Regions from separate parts of the Mesorhizobium sp. RCAM 05099 genome, predicted to be linked through region 2. Evidence: predicted binding sites of a transcription regulator. Region 2 holds the regulator's gene; the other holds the start of a gene.

Region 1 (5,441 bases), 3.5 Mb from region 2:
GGTCCAGCATGGATTTCGCCGCCTGGATGGAGGTCTATCTCGGTGGCCGCTGGCATGTCTTCGACCCGCGCAACAATGCGCCGCGCATCGGCCGCGTTCTCATCGCCTCCGGCCGTGACGCCGCCGACGTGCCGCTGACCCATATCTTCGGACCGGGCACGCTCGCCGGCTTCAAGGTGTGGACCGATGAGATCGTCGAGTAGGCACCGACCCTGAACGACTGGCCGGTTCGTGCGTTGTGGATGGCTGTGGAGCTTCGACAGGGGCTCCGCTAGGCTCGGAACTCCAACAGGGAACACACGATGGCCGGTCATGGCGGATCGAAAAGGGTCATCTACGCGGCGCTCGCCGGCAATCTCGCCATCGCGTTGACCAAGTTCGCCGCCGCCTTCTTCACCGGCAGTTCGGCGATGCTGTCGGAAGGCGTGCACTCGCTGGTCGACACCGGCAATGGCGGGCTGCTGCTCTACGGCATGCACCGTGCCGCCCGCCCTGCCGACCGGACGCATCCGCTCGGTCATGGCCGCGAGCTCTATTTCTGGAGTTTCATCGTCGCCCTTCTCGTCTTTGCGCTCGGCGCCGGCGTCTCTTTATACGAAGGCGTCATCCACATCATGGCCCCCGAACCGGTCGCCAACGCCAAGCTGAACTACATCGTTCTCGGCCTTTCCTTCCTGTTCGAAGGCAGCTCCTGGCTGGTGGCGCTGAAGGCGTTCCGCCAGCAGAAGGGCAAACAGGGCTGGTTGCGGGCCGTGCAAGCGAGCAAGGACCCGAGCGTCTACACGGTGCTGTTCGAGGACAGCGCAGCCCTGCTCGGCCTGATCGTTGCCTTCGCTGGCATCCTGGCGGCGGAATTGCTCGACATGCCTGAGCTCGATGGCGCCGCTTCGATAGGCATCGCGCTTATCCTTGGCGCGACGGCGATTTTCCTGGCGCGCGAAAGCAAGAGCCTGCTTTTGGGCGAACCGGCCTCGCCCGAAGTGCAGAAACAGGTGCTGGCCATCGTCCAGCAAGACCCGGCGGTGCAGCGGGCGAACGGTGTACTGACGCTGCATATGGGACCGGCGGAGATTGTCGCTGGCCTGAGCATCGAATTCGAGGATCATCTGACGGCGCCGGAGATCGAAGCCTGTGTCGAGCGCCTCGAGAAGCGGCTGAAGACAGAGATGCCTGAGATCATGCGGCTGTTCGTCAAGCCGCAGACCACTGGCACCTGGGAGCAGCGGCGCAAACTGCTCGTATCCGCATCCGATCCGGCTCTGGACTAGCGCAGTGCCGTTGCCTCGCAGCCTTGGCCCGCTATGATCCAAGGGTGGATTTTGGAGGAGCGGCGATGAAGATCGACGGCGGATGCCATTGCGGCGCCATTGCTTACGAGGCGGAGGTCGACCCGGAAAAGACCTCGATCTGCCACTGCACGGATTGCCAGCAACTGACCGGCACGGCTTTTCGCGTGACGGTTCCGGCGCCCGAGGATCATTACCGGATCACCAAGGGTACGCCGAAGATCTATACCAAGACCGGGGCGAGCGGCGCCAAGCGCGCCCAAGCCTTTTGCGCCGACTGCGGTTCGCACCTTCACGCCACGTCGGTCGGAGATGGTCCAAAGGTCTATGGAATTCGAGTGGGAACCGCGCGGCAACGCGAGGATTTGATCCCTACACAGCAGAAATGGCACCGCTCGGCGCTGCATTGGCTGCCGGAATTTCACGGCATGACCATCGTCGAGGAGCAGTAGCGCGGCTCAGTCGTCGCCTTCGACAACCCTCAGCCTGAGCTGTCCGGTCTTCGAATCGGCGACGCGCGCGCCGCCTTCGACTTTCGCAACCGGTGCCGACGAGGCCCCGCCAGTGCCGTCTTCCGCAGGCTGCGCGCCGAACTCCAGCGCCTCGATCTTCTGGCCGCGCTTGGTCACCTTCGATGTCGAGACGAGGATGTCGTCGATGTCCTTGGCCGACTGGCCGAAATGGACCTGCAATTTGCGCACCCGCTCGTCGACGCGCGCGACATCCTCCATCAGCCGGATGACTTCGCCCTGAATCAGGTGCGCCTGCTCGCGCATGCGGGCGTCCTTGAGGATCGCCTGGATGACCTGGATCGACAGCATCAGCAGTGACGGCGAGACGATGACGATGCGGGCGCGGTGCGCCTTGTGGACGATCGCCTCGAAATTCTCGTGGATCTCGGCAAACACCGATTCCGACGGCACGAACATGAAGGCGGTGTCCTGCGTCTCGCCCTGGATCAGGTATTTTTCCGATATATCGCGGACATGGACCTCGATGTCGCGGCGGAAAGCCTGCGAGGCGGCCTTCTGCAACTCGACGCCATCGGCGGCGCGGATGGCATTCCAGGCCTCCAGCGGGAATTTGGCATCGATGGCAAGCGAGGGCGCGCCGTTCGGCATCTTCACCAGGCAATCGGGCCTGCTGCCGTTGGACAGGGTCGCCTGGAATTCGTAGGCGCCATGCGGCAGGCCGTCGGCGACAATCGCCTCCATGCGCGACTGGCCGAAGGCGCCGCGCGTCTGCTTGTTGGAGAGGATCGCCTGCAACTGCACGACCTGGCCGGCGAGCGACTGGATGTTGCCTTGCGCGACGTCGATGATCGCCAGCCGCTCCTGCAATTTGGCCAGGCTCTCATGCGTGGATTTGGTCTGCTCGGTCATGGTCTGGCCGAGGCGGCCGGTCATGGCGTCGAGGCGCTGGCCGATCGACTGCGTCAGTTCCGCCTGCCGTGCCCCGAACACCTCGGCGATGGCACCCATGCGGCCCTGCATCTCGGATTGAGACTGCAGAATGCCGGCCATCCGCGCCTCTGCATCGCGCGCATGGTCGGCGGCTTCCGCGGCCGCCACGGCGCGCGCCTTGGCCGACCGCCACAGCGCGATGACGAGCGCCACGAACAGGCCGAGAAACAGCAACATGGTGAAAGCCAGCGCATGGCCGAGCGTGATCGTGGAGGCGCCAAGCCGGGCGACGGGCTCCGAAAGGATGGATGTCAGGTCATTCATGTGGACAGCATAGATGATTCGGCATGTCGGCACAGATCAAAACGTGAACACCAACCAGGCGCCCCGGTTGACGCTTTTCGCTGGACGTCTTACGTGGAACGCCATGCCTATCAAGCCGCTCATCATCCTTCCCGACCCCATCCTGCGCCAGGTTTCCAAGCCGGTGGAGCACGTCGACGCGCCCCTGCGCAAATTAGCCGACGACATGCTGGAAACCATGTATGACGCACCCGGCATCGGGCTCGCGGCGATCCAGATCGGTGAACCGCTGCGCATGCTGGTGATCGATCTCGCCAAGGAAGACGAGACACCGGCGCCGCATGTCGTCATCAACCCGGAAATCCTGGAGAGCGCCGACGCGCGCTCCGTCTACGAGGAAGGCTGCCTGTCGATCCCGGACTACTACGCCGAGGTCGAACGTCCGGCGGCGGTGCGGGTCAGGTACCTCGACCGCGACGGCAAACTGCAGGAGATCGAAGCCGAGGGGCTGATGGCGACCTGCCTGCAGCACGAGATCGACCACCTCAACGGCGTGCTGTTCATCGACCACATCTCGAAGCTGAAACGCGACATGGTGGTGAAGAAATTCAAGAAGCTCGCCGGGGACAAGGCGCCGGGCAAGCTGGTGGGATAGGGGAATGCCCCTCCGCGTCATCTTCATGGGCACGCCGGAGTTTTCAGTGCCGACGCTGCGCGCGATCGGCGATGCCGGACATGAGATATCAGCCGTCTATACGCAACCGCCACGCGCCGCCGGGCGGCGCGGGCTGGAGCTGACGCCGTCACCGGTGCAGCGCGAGGCAGAGCGGCTTGGCATCGAGGTGCGCACGCCGTTGTCGCTCAAGGGTGAGGCCGAGCAGGCGGCTTTGCACGCCCTGCGGGCCGACGTCGCCGTGGTCGTCGCCTACGGTTTGCTGCTGCCGAAGGCGGTTCTCGAGGCGCCGCGGCTCGGCTGCATCAACGGCCATGCATCGCTGTTGCCGCGCTGGCGCGGGGCCGCGCCCATCCAGCGCGCCATCATGGCGGGCGACCGCGAAACCGGCATGATGGTGATGCGCATGGAAGAGGGGCTCGACACCGGCCCGGTGGGAATGGTTGAAAAATGCCCCATCGAACCCGATATGACGGCCGGCGACCTGCATGATCGGTTGATGGGCGTTGGTGCCGCACTCATGGTGGAAGCGCTGGCGCGGCTGGAAATGAACACCCTGACATTTACCCCCCAAGCGGTGGAAGGGGTGACCTACGCCAAAAAAATCGATAAATCGGAGACTCGCGTGGACTGGAATCGCTCGGCGACCGAGGTCCACAATCACATTCGTGGCCTGTCGCCCTTTCCCGGTGCGTGGTCCGAGATTGAAATTGGCGGCCGCCCGGAGCGGCTGAAACTGCTTCGCTCGGTGCTTTCGCAAGGCGCGGGCGAGTCGGGAGGAATTCTCGATGACCAGCTGACGGTCGCCTGCGGGGCAGGCGCGATCAGGCTGGTCGAAGTTCAACGGGCGGGCGGAAGGCCCGCTGCCGCGTCGGAATTCCTGCGCGGGGCCAAGATCGAAAAAGGAATGAAATTCTCATGAGCATGATGTCGATACGCGCGGCGACGCCGCGGGATCGCGAGGCCATCCGCCTCGTCGAGGAACACGCTTTCGGCCAGCAGGCGGAGGCCGGGCTGGTCGACGCGCTGGTGACCGGCGGCGACGCCGTTACCGAACTGGTGGCGGAAGAGGACGGACAGGTTGTCGGCCACATCCTGTTTTCCCGACTGTTTGTCCGCAATGGCGGCAAAAGCTTTGCGGCCGTGGCGCTGGCACCGTTGGCGGTGGAGCCTTCGTTCCATGGCAGCGGTATCGGCGGCGCGCTGATCCGTGAGGCGCATATCCGCCTCAGGGACGCTGGCGAGACGCTGGCCGTGGTGCTGGGTGACCCGGTCTATTACAGCCGCTTCGGCTACAGCCACGCACGCGCCGAAAACTTCGAGAGCGAGTACCAGGGCGAGGCGCTGCAGGCGCTGGCCTGGGGCGACGCGCCGGAAGCCGGTAGGCTGGTCTACGCCTCGGCCTTCGGCTCGGCACTCGCCGCATAAGCGACAACAGCCCTGGAGCCGGATGATTTCAGGTCGAATCGACTTGAAATCTGAACCCGCCTCTAACTCAAAGGGATAGAGCATGATGTCGTCCGAAGACCGCTTCACACTTTTCGGCATCATGCTCTAGCATGCCGCGTTTTCGCCTCGACATCGAATATGATGGCAGCCTGTTTGCCGGCTGGCAGCACCAGGCGGATCAGCCTTCGGTACAGCAGGCGATCGAGCAGGCCATCGAGAAATTCTGCGGCGAAGAGGTCAGGTTGCGCGCCGCCGGCCGCACCGATGCCGGCGTGCATGCGACGGCCCAGGTGGCGCATGTCGACCTCGCCAAGGCATGGCCTGATG
Region 2 (5,441 bases):
GCGTCGGTCGAACGCTCCCTGTCGGTGTCTTCGATGCGCAGCAGCATGATGCCGCTGGTGTGCTTTGCATACAGCCAGTTGAACAGCGCCGTGCGGGCTCCGCCAATATGCAGGAAGCCAGTGGGCGAGGGGGCAAAACGGGTGACGACCTTGTCGGGCATGGAACTCTCGGGAAACGGCTGAAGCGGGTGTGGATGCGCGGACTTTCGCGCGTTGCGCGTTCATGTAGCATAGGGTGTCGAGGGCGCAAGGGGCAGACCCGATGGCTGGACGAGGCTGGGGCTCGGATCAGGGCGAGGACGCCGCCATTGGCGTCAGCGAACGGTCCCTGTTTGCGACGCCTCCGCCGACCTCGCTGCCATCGTCATTGCCCCTCGTGCCGAGCCCCGGAGACCATCCGTTACAGGCGGATGTCTCCAATCCCGTTCCGGTTGCAGAAGCCGGCGCGATCCTGCGCCTGCACCGGCAATTCCGTCGGGTTTCGCTGCCTCGCCTGCGCCATAGCGCGGCAGTGGCGGCGGACCTCGAACTTGACCGAGGCATTGCCTTCCTGCTGGTGCCGGTCTGCCTGGCTGGCGGAGCGGTCGGCTACTTTTCCCTGGCGACGGAGCCTGACTTTGCAAAACCCGTCGCGGTTGTCGCCCTCGCGGGGCTCTGTGCGCTTGTCTCGCGTCCCTGGCCGATGACCCATCTGTGCTTCATGGCAGCATTGTTGTGCGCGCTGGGCTTTCTTGCCGGCAAGGTCGAGACGTGGCGGGCCGGAACTCAGATGCTGGGCTCGGAGATCTCGACGCAAGTCACCGGCCGCGTCGTCTCGCTCGACCAGATGGAGAGCGGCCGCATTCGGCTGACCATCGACGTGACGTCGACCGCACGGCCGAAATTACGCTATATGCCGGAACGCGTTCGGCTTTCGGCACGCAAGATACCGGCCGAAACGACCGCCGGCTCCCTGATATCGGGTTACGCCAAGTTGTTGCCGCCAACCGGCCCGGTGCGCCCGAACAGCTACGACTTTTCTTTCGACAGCTATTTCTCCGGAATAGGCGGCAGCGGCTTCTTCCTTGGCAATCCAAGGATCGTCACAGCCGATAACGACGACATGCCGCTGGCGGCCCGTCTTTCCTCGGCGGTAGAGAATGCCCGCGAAGCCATTGCAGACCATATCAGGGGCAGCGTCGGTGGCGCCGAAGGTGAAATCGCCGCTGCGCTGATCGTCGGCGTGCGCGCCGGCATTCCCGATGAAATCAACGAAGCGATGCGGCGGACCGGCATCTATCACATCATTTCCATTTCCGGACTGCACATGGCGCTGGTCGGTGCCTATGCCGGCTGGTCGGATCATCGTGCGGGAAAGACGAGACCGCCGCCGCCAAAGCGGTCATTGCCCAGTTTCCTGACGCGAAAATTCCTGCTGGCGATGGGTGGCCTTGCCATGACCTCCATCATCGCCGGCAGCGCGACGGCGCTCTTCGCCATCTGGCATTTCCAGCGCGTTTCGCCGCTCAGCCCGTTCGCCAATCTGGCCGTCATGCCGATCGTCTCGCTGGTTGTGATGCCTTTCGCCGTTCTCAGCGCGCTGGCGATGCCGTTCGGCGTCGATGGTCCCTTCCTCTATGTGATGGGCAAAGGCCTGACCGCGATGATCGTCTTGTCGGCGTGGATCTCGGAACGCTCACCGATCGATGCCGTCGGGCTGATTTCACAGCAATCCGTGCTGCTGGTGGCGATCGCCCTAGTCATTGCGACGATGGCGACGACATGGCTGCGGCTCCTGGCACTGCCATTCGCGCTTGCCGGCCTGTTGACCGTTTCGGATACGCGCGCGCCGGATGTGCTGATCTCGGAGGACGCGAGGCTGGTGGCGCTGCCGATCGGCGGCGGCGAACTCGCGGTCAGCCGGGCGCGTCCGAACGAATTCACCGTCGACAACTGGAAACGCGCACTGGCATCCGAAACCGTCGTCGTGCCGGAGGTGTTCGACAAGGGAGACGGACAATTCGACATCGCGGATTCCGCCGAACTGCCGCTGGGAGCGCCTTTCTACTGCACCGCCGGCGTATGTCTCGCAAGGCACCCGTCTGGCGCTATCATTGCGCAAGTCGAGGATCGCAAGGACGCGTGGAAGGCCTGCGGCTTCGCGGAACTGATCGTCATCAATGACGCGACAGCTTATGATCCCTGTCACAATCCGCTGGTTCTGGTCATCACCAAGCGGCAACTCGCCCGCAAAGGCAGTGCGGCCGTCTTCTTCGATCGTCGATCGGCAATCATGCCAGCAACGGTCAGCTTCGCTGTGAACAGGCCATATCGACCTTGGCACACCCAGCGCAAATTCTCACGCGAGGCGAGGGGCCTGCCGCCCTATCGCAACCCTGAAAAGGCGGTCACCAGCACTGATCAGTAGCGCCTGATCAGCCCAACGAGCTTGCCTTGCACCTTGACCCTGTCCGGTCCGAAAATGCGTGTTTCGTAGGCCGGATTGGCGGCTTCGAGGGCAATCGAGGCACCCTTGCGGCGAAACCGCTTCAGCGTCGCCTCCTCGTCGTCCACCAGTGCCACGATGATCTCGCCCGGACTTGCGGTATCGGCATTGCGGATGATGACCGTATCGCCATCGAAGATGCCGGCCTCGATCATCGAGTCGCCCTTGACCTCCAGGGCATAGTGTTCGCCACCCATGATCATGTCCGGCGGCACCGAGATCGAATGCGTCTGATGCTGGATGGCGTCGATCGGCACGCCGGCGGCGATGCGACCCATCACCGGGATCGACACCGCGGAGACCACGTCGTCGTCATTGCCGGCCGAGGGCATGCGTGAAGACGCCGGCTTGATCTGCCGGCCAAGGCCGCCGCCTTGACCGAGGCTGCCCTGGATGACGCTTGGAGAGAATTTGCGCGCCGCGTTGAGGCCGGGCGCGATCGAATCGGGCAGCCGCAGCACTTCCAGGGCGCGCGCCCGGTTCGGCAGCCGGCGAATGAAGCCACGTTCCTCGAGCGCCGTGATCAGTCGATGAATTCCGGATTTTGAAGCGAGATCGAGCGCTTCCTTCATTTCGTCGAAGGAGGGCGGAATGCCGCTTTCCTTGAGCCGTTCATGGATGAACATCAGCAGTTCATGTTGCTTGCGCGTCAGCATGGCGGCCCCCGAGGCATTGAACGAAGGTTTGAACCAGAATCGAAAAACAAACCCAGAACAAACACTATCTGTTCCAGTTGTGTTCCGCAACCGTTTAAAGTTTAGTGAATTTGTTAAGACGGCTGAAATTATTTGGCGCTTGGCAGCGGGCCGTGATCCCCGGCCGGCCGCCGCCACAGTGCACTTGCACACGTTGAAATTGTTATGGTTAACGGCCTGTGGACCAGCGTGTGCCGAGGCTTGGCCTCAGTCGCCCAGAGACGTCGGGAAGCTGCTTTTTCACTTTCACCAGTCGTTCGCCCGCCGTGAACGAAACGAAGCCAAAACGCCAACTTTTGCCCAAGAAATTCCTATATCGGCTTTTGCCTCAGTTCGTCTACCTCATTGCCTGTTTGGGCTGCCGTCACCGGCATGGACATAGACATGCAGCGTATAGCCGATGTGCACCGTCATCAGCGCTTTCGCGCGTTCGATGTCACGATCCAGCGCTGCTTCCATGAGCGCAGTGTGATGTTCGATCGCGACAGCCCGTCGCAACGCCTCCATGGCCTCCTCATAGCCATGCAACTGGCCGGTGGCCGCCCGCAACGTTGGCGCAAGGCCCAGGAAGCGGTGATGGCGACGCAACTGATCCGCGATGGTGGACTGGAAGTTGAGCAGCCAGGGGGATGTTGCCGCGCTGAGCAGCGCCGCGTGGAAGGCCTCGTGCTTTTCATCCCATCCGTCGACCACTTCATCTGAAGGGTCATCAACCGCGGTCTTGCAGCGCGACAGCCGGTAGTGGGCCGTGACGACGGCATCTTCCCATTCATGGCCGCCCTTCTCGATCGATTCCTGGAGCAGAGGCAGCTCAATCACCAACCGGGCGCGTGACAGATCTTCGAGTTCGGCGCGCGAGACCGGAGCGACGGCGAAGCCGCGATTGCTGATGGAAGTCACCAGGCGCTCCGCCTCCAGTCGCGACAGCGCTTCGCGCAACGGTGTCCAGCCGATGCCATAGCTATTGCGCAGCGTGCTGAGCTTGAGCGGCGCGCCGGGTCTCAGGCGGGTCGTGAGGATATCGCGGCGCAGCAGCCTGTAGGCCGCTTCAGTCTTCGAGTGTCCATCATCCAACATCGTTGCCATCCGCGCACAGCGCATCAATTATATATGAAAATCTTCTGTGGTGTAAATTATATATAATGTTTGACACAATCCGGCAGACTGCGCATGATCGGCCGGCCGATTTCACCTGTCGTGTTCATCTGGGCGCGCGTGTGCGCGGAGGACAATCGATCATGAATGCAATTCCCGATCTCGCAACAATCGAGGCATTGGATGCCGCGGATCCGCTGCGCTCCATGCGCAATCGCTTCGTCTTGCCGGAAGGGGTGATCTATCTCGACGGCAATTCGCTGGGTGCCGCTTCACCGGCCGTCTTCAACGAGATCCAGAAGGCCGCGACACAAGAATGGGCGCAGGACCTCATCCGTGCCTGGAACACCGCCGGCTGGTTCGACATGCCGGTCGCGCTCGGCGACCAGCTCGGACGCCTGATTGGCGCCGCGGCTGGCCAGACGGTGGTCTGCGATACGACCTCGATCAACATCTACAAGGTGCTTCACGCGGCGCTTGGCATGCGGCCAGACCGGTCGGTCATCGTCGCCGAGGGCGACAGCTTTCCAACGGACCTCTATATGGCCGAAGGCGTGGCATCGACGCGACCGGGCACTGTGCTGCGGCTCGAGGGCGTCGATGCGCCAACCATCGAAGAGCTGATCGATGAGCGCGTCGCCGTCATCCTGGTCAACCACGTCAACTACAAATCCGGCCAGTTGCGCGACATGGCGGCGCTGACGCGCAAGGCCCATCAAGCCGGCGCGCTGATCGTCTGGGACCTTTGCCACACGGCGGGTGCCTTGCCGGTCGAGCTCGACGGCGCCAATGCCGATTTCGCTGTCGGCTGCACTTACAAGTACCTCAATGGCGGCCCGGGCTCGCCGGCCTTCATCTATGCCGCAAAGCGCCACCATGGCGATGTCCGCCAGCCGCTCAGCGGCTGGTGGGGCCATGCGCGGCCTTTCGCCTTCGAACAGGGCTATGCGGCTGGCGTCGGCATCCGCCGGTTCCTGTGCGGCACGCAGCCGGTATTGTCGATGCGGGCGCTCAAGGGCGCGCTGGACCTCTGGGACGAGGTCGACATGGCGGCGGTGCGCAAGAAAAGCATTGCGTTGACCGAGCTGTTCATCCAGCTCGTCGAAGCCAGATGCGGCGCCTACGGCCTCGAACTCGAAAGTCCGCGCAATGGCAATGAGCGGGGC

What was found. Region 2 encodes LexA, which represses DNA repair genes until DNA is damaged. Its sites were predicted from a motif close to TGTTCNNNNTGTGTTCNG; they were not measured.
Region 1: a site for LexA is predicted at 3,046-3,063, ahead of AC56QQ_RS01085 (DNA recombination protein RmuC). Genes of this name have one in related genera too.

The regions. Positions count from the first base shown of each region.
Region 1 covers NZ_CM185035.1:231,939-237,379, reverse strand. The annotation lists gene AC56QQ_RS01100 (transglutaminase-like domain-containing protein) at 1-203, shown strand, start outside; gene AC56QQ_RS01095 (cation diffusion facilitator family transporter) at 303-1,268, shown strand; gene AC56QQ_RS01090 (GFA family protein) at 1,334-1,738, shown strand; gene AC56QQ_RS01085 (DNA recombination protein RmuC) at 1,745-3,013, opposite strand; gene def (peptide deformylase) at 3,117-3,647, shown strand; gene fmt (methionyl-tRNA formyltransferase) at 3,652-4,587, shown strand; gene AC56QQ_RS01070 (GNAT family N-acetyltransferase) at 4,584-5,093, shown strand; partial or broken gene truA (tRNA pseudouridine(38-40) synthase TruA) at 5,225-5,441, shown strand, end outside.
Region 2 covers NZ_CM185035.1:3,694,569-3,700,009, forward strand. The annotation lists gene gltX (glutamate--tRNA ligase) at 1-161, opposite strand, end outside; gene AC56QQ_RS18095 (ComEC/Rec2 family competence protein) at 263-2,407, shown strand; gene lexA (transcriptional repressor LexA) at 2,401-3,141, opposite strand; gene AC56QQ_RS18105 (GntR family transcriptional regulator) at 3,523-4,257, opposite strand; gene kynU (kynureninase) at 4,419-5,441, shown strand, end outside.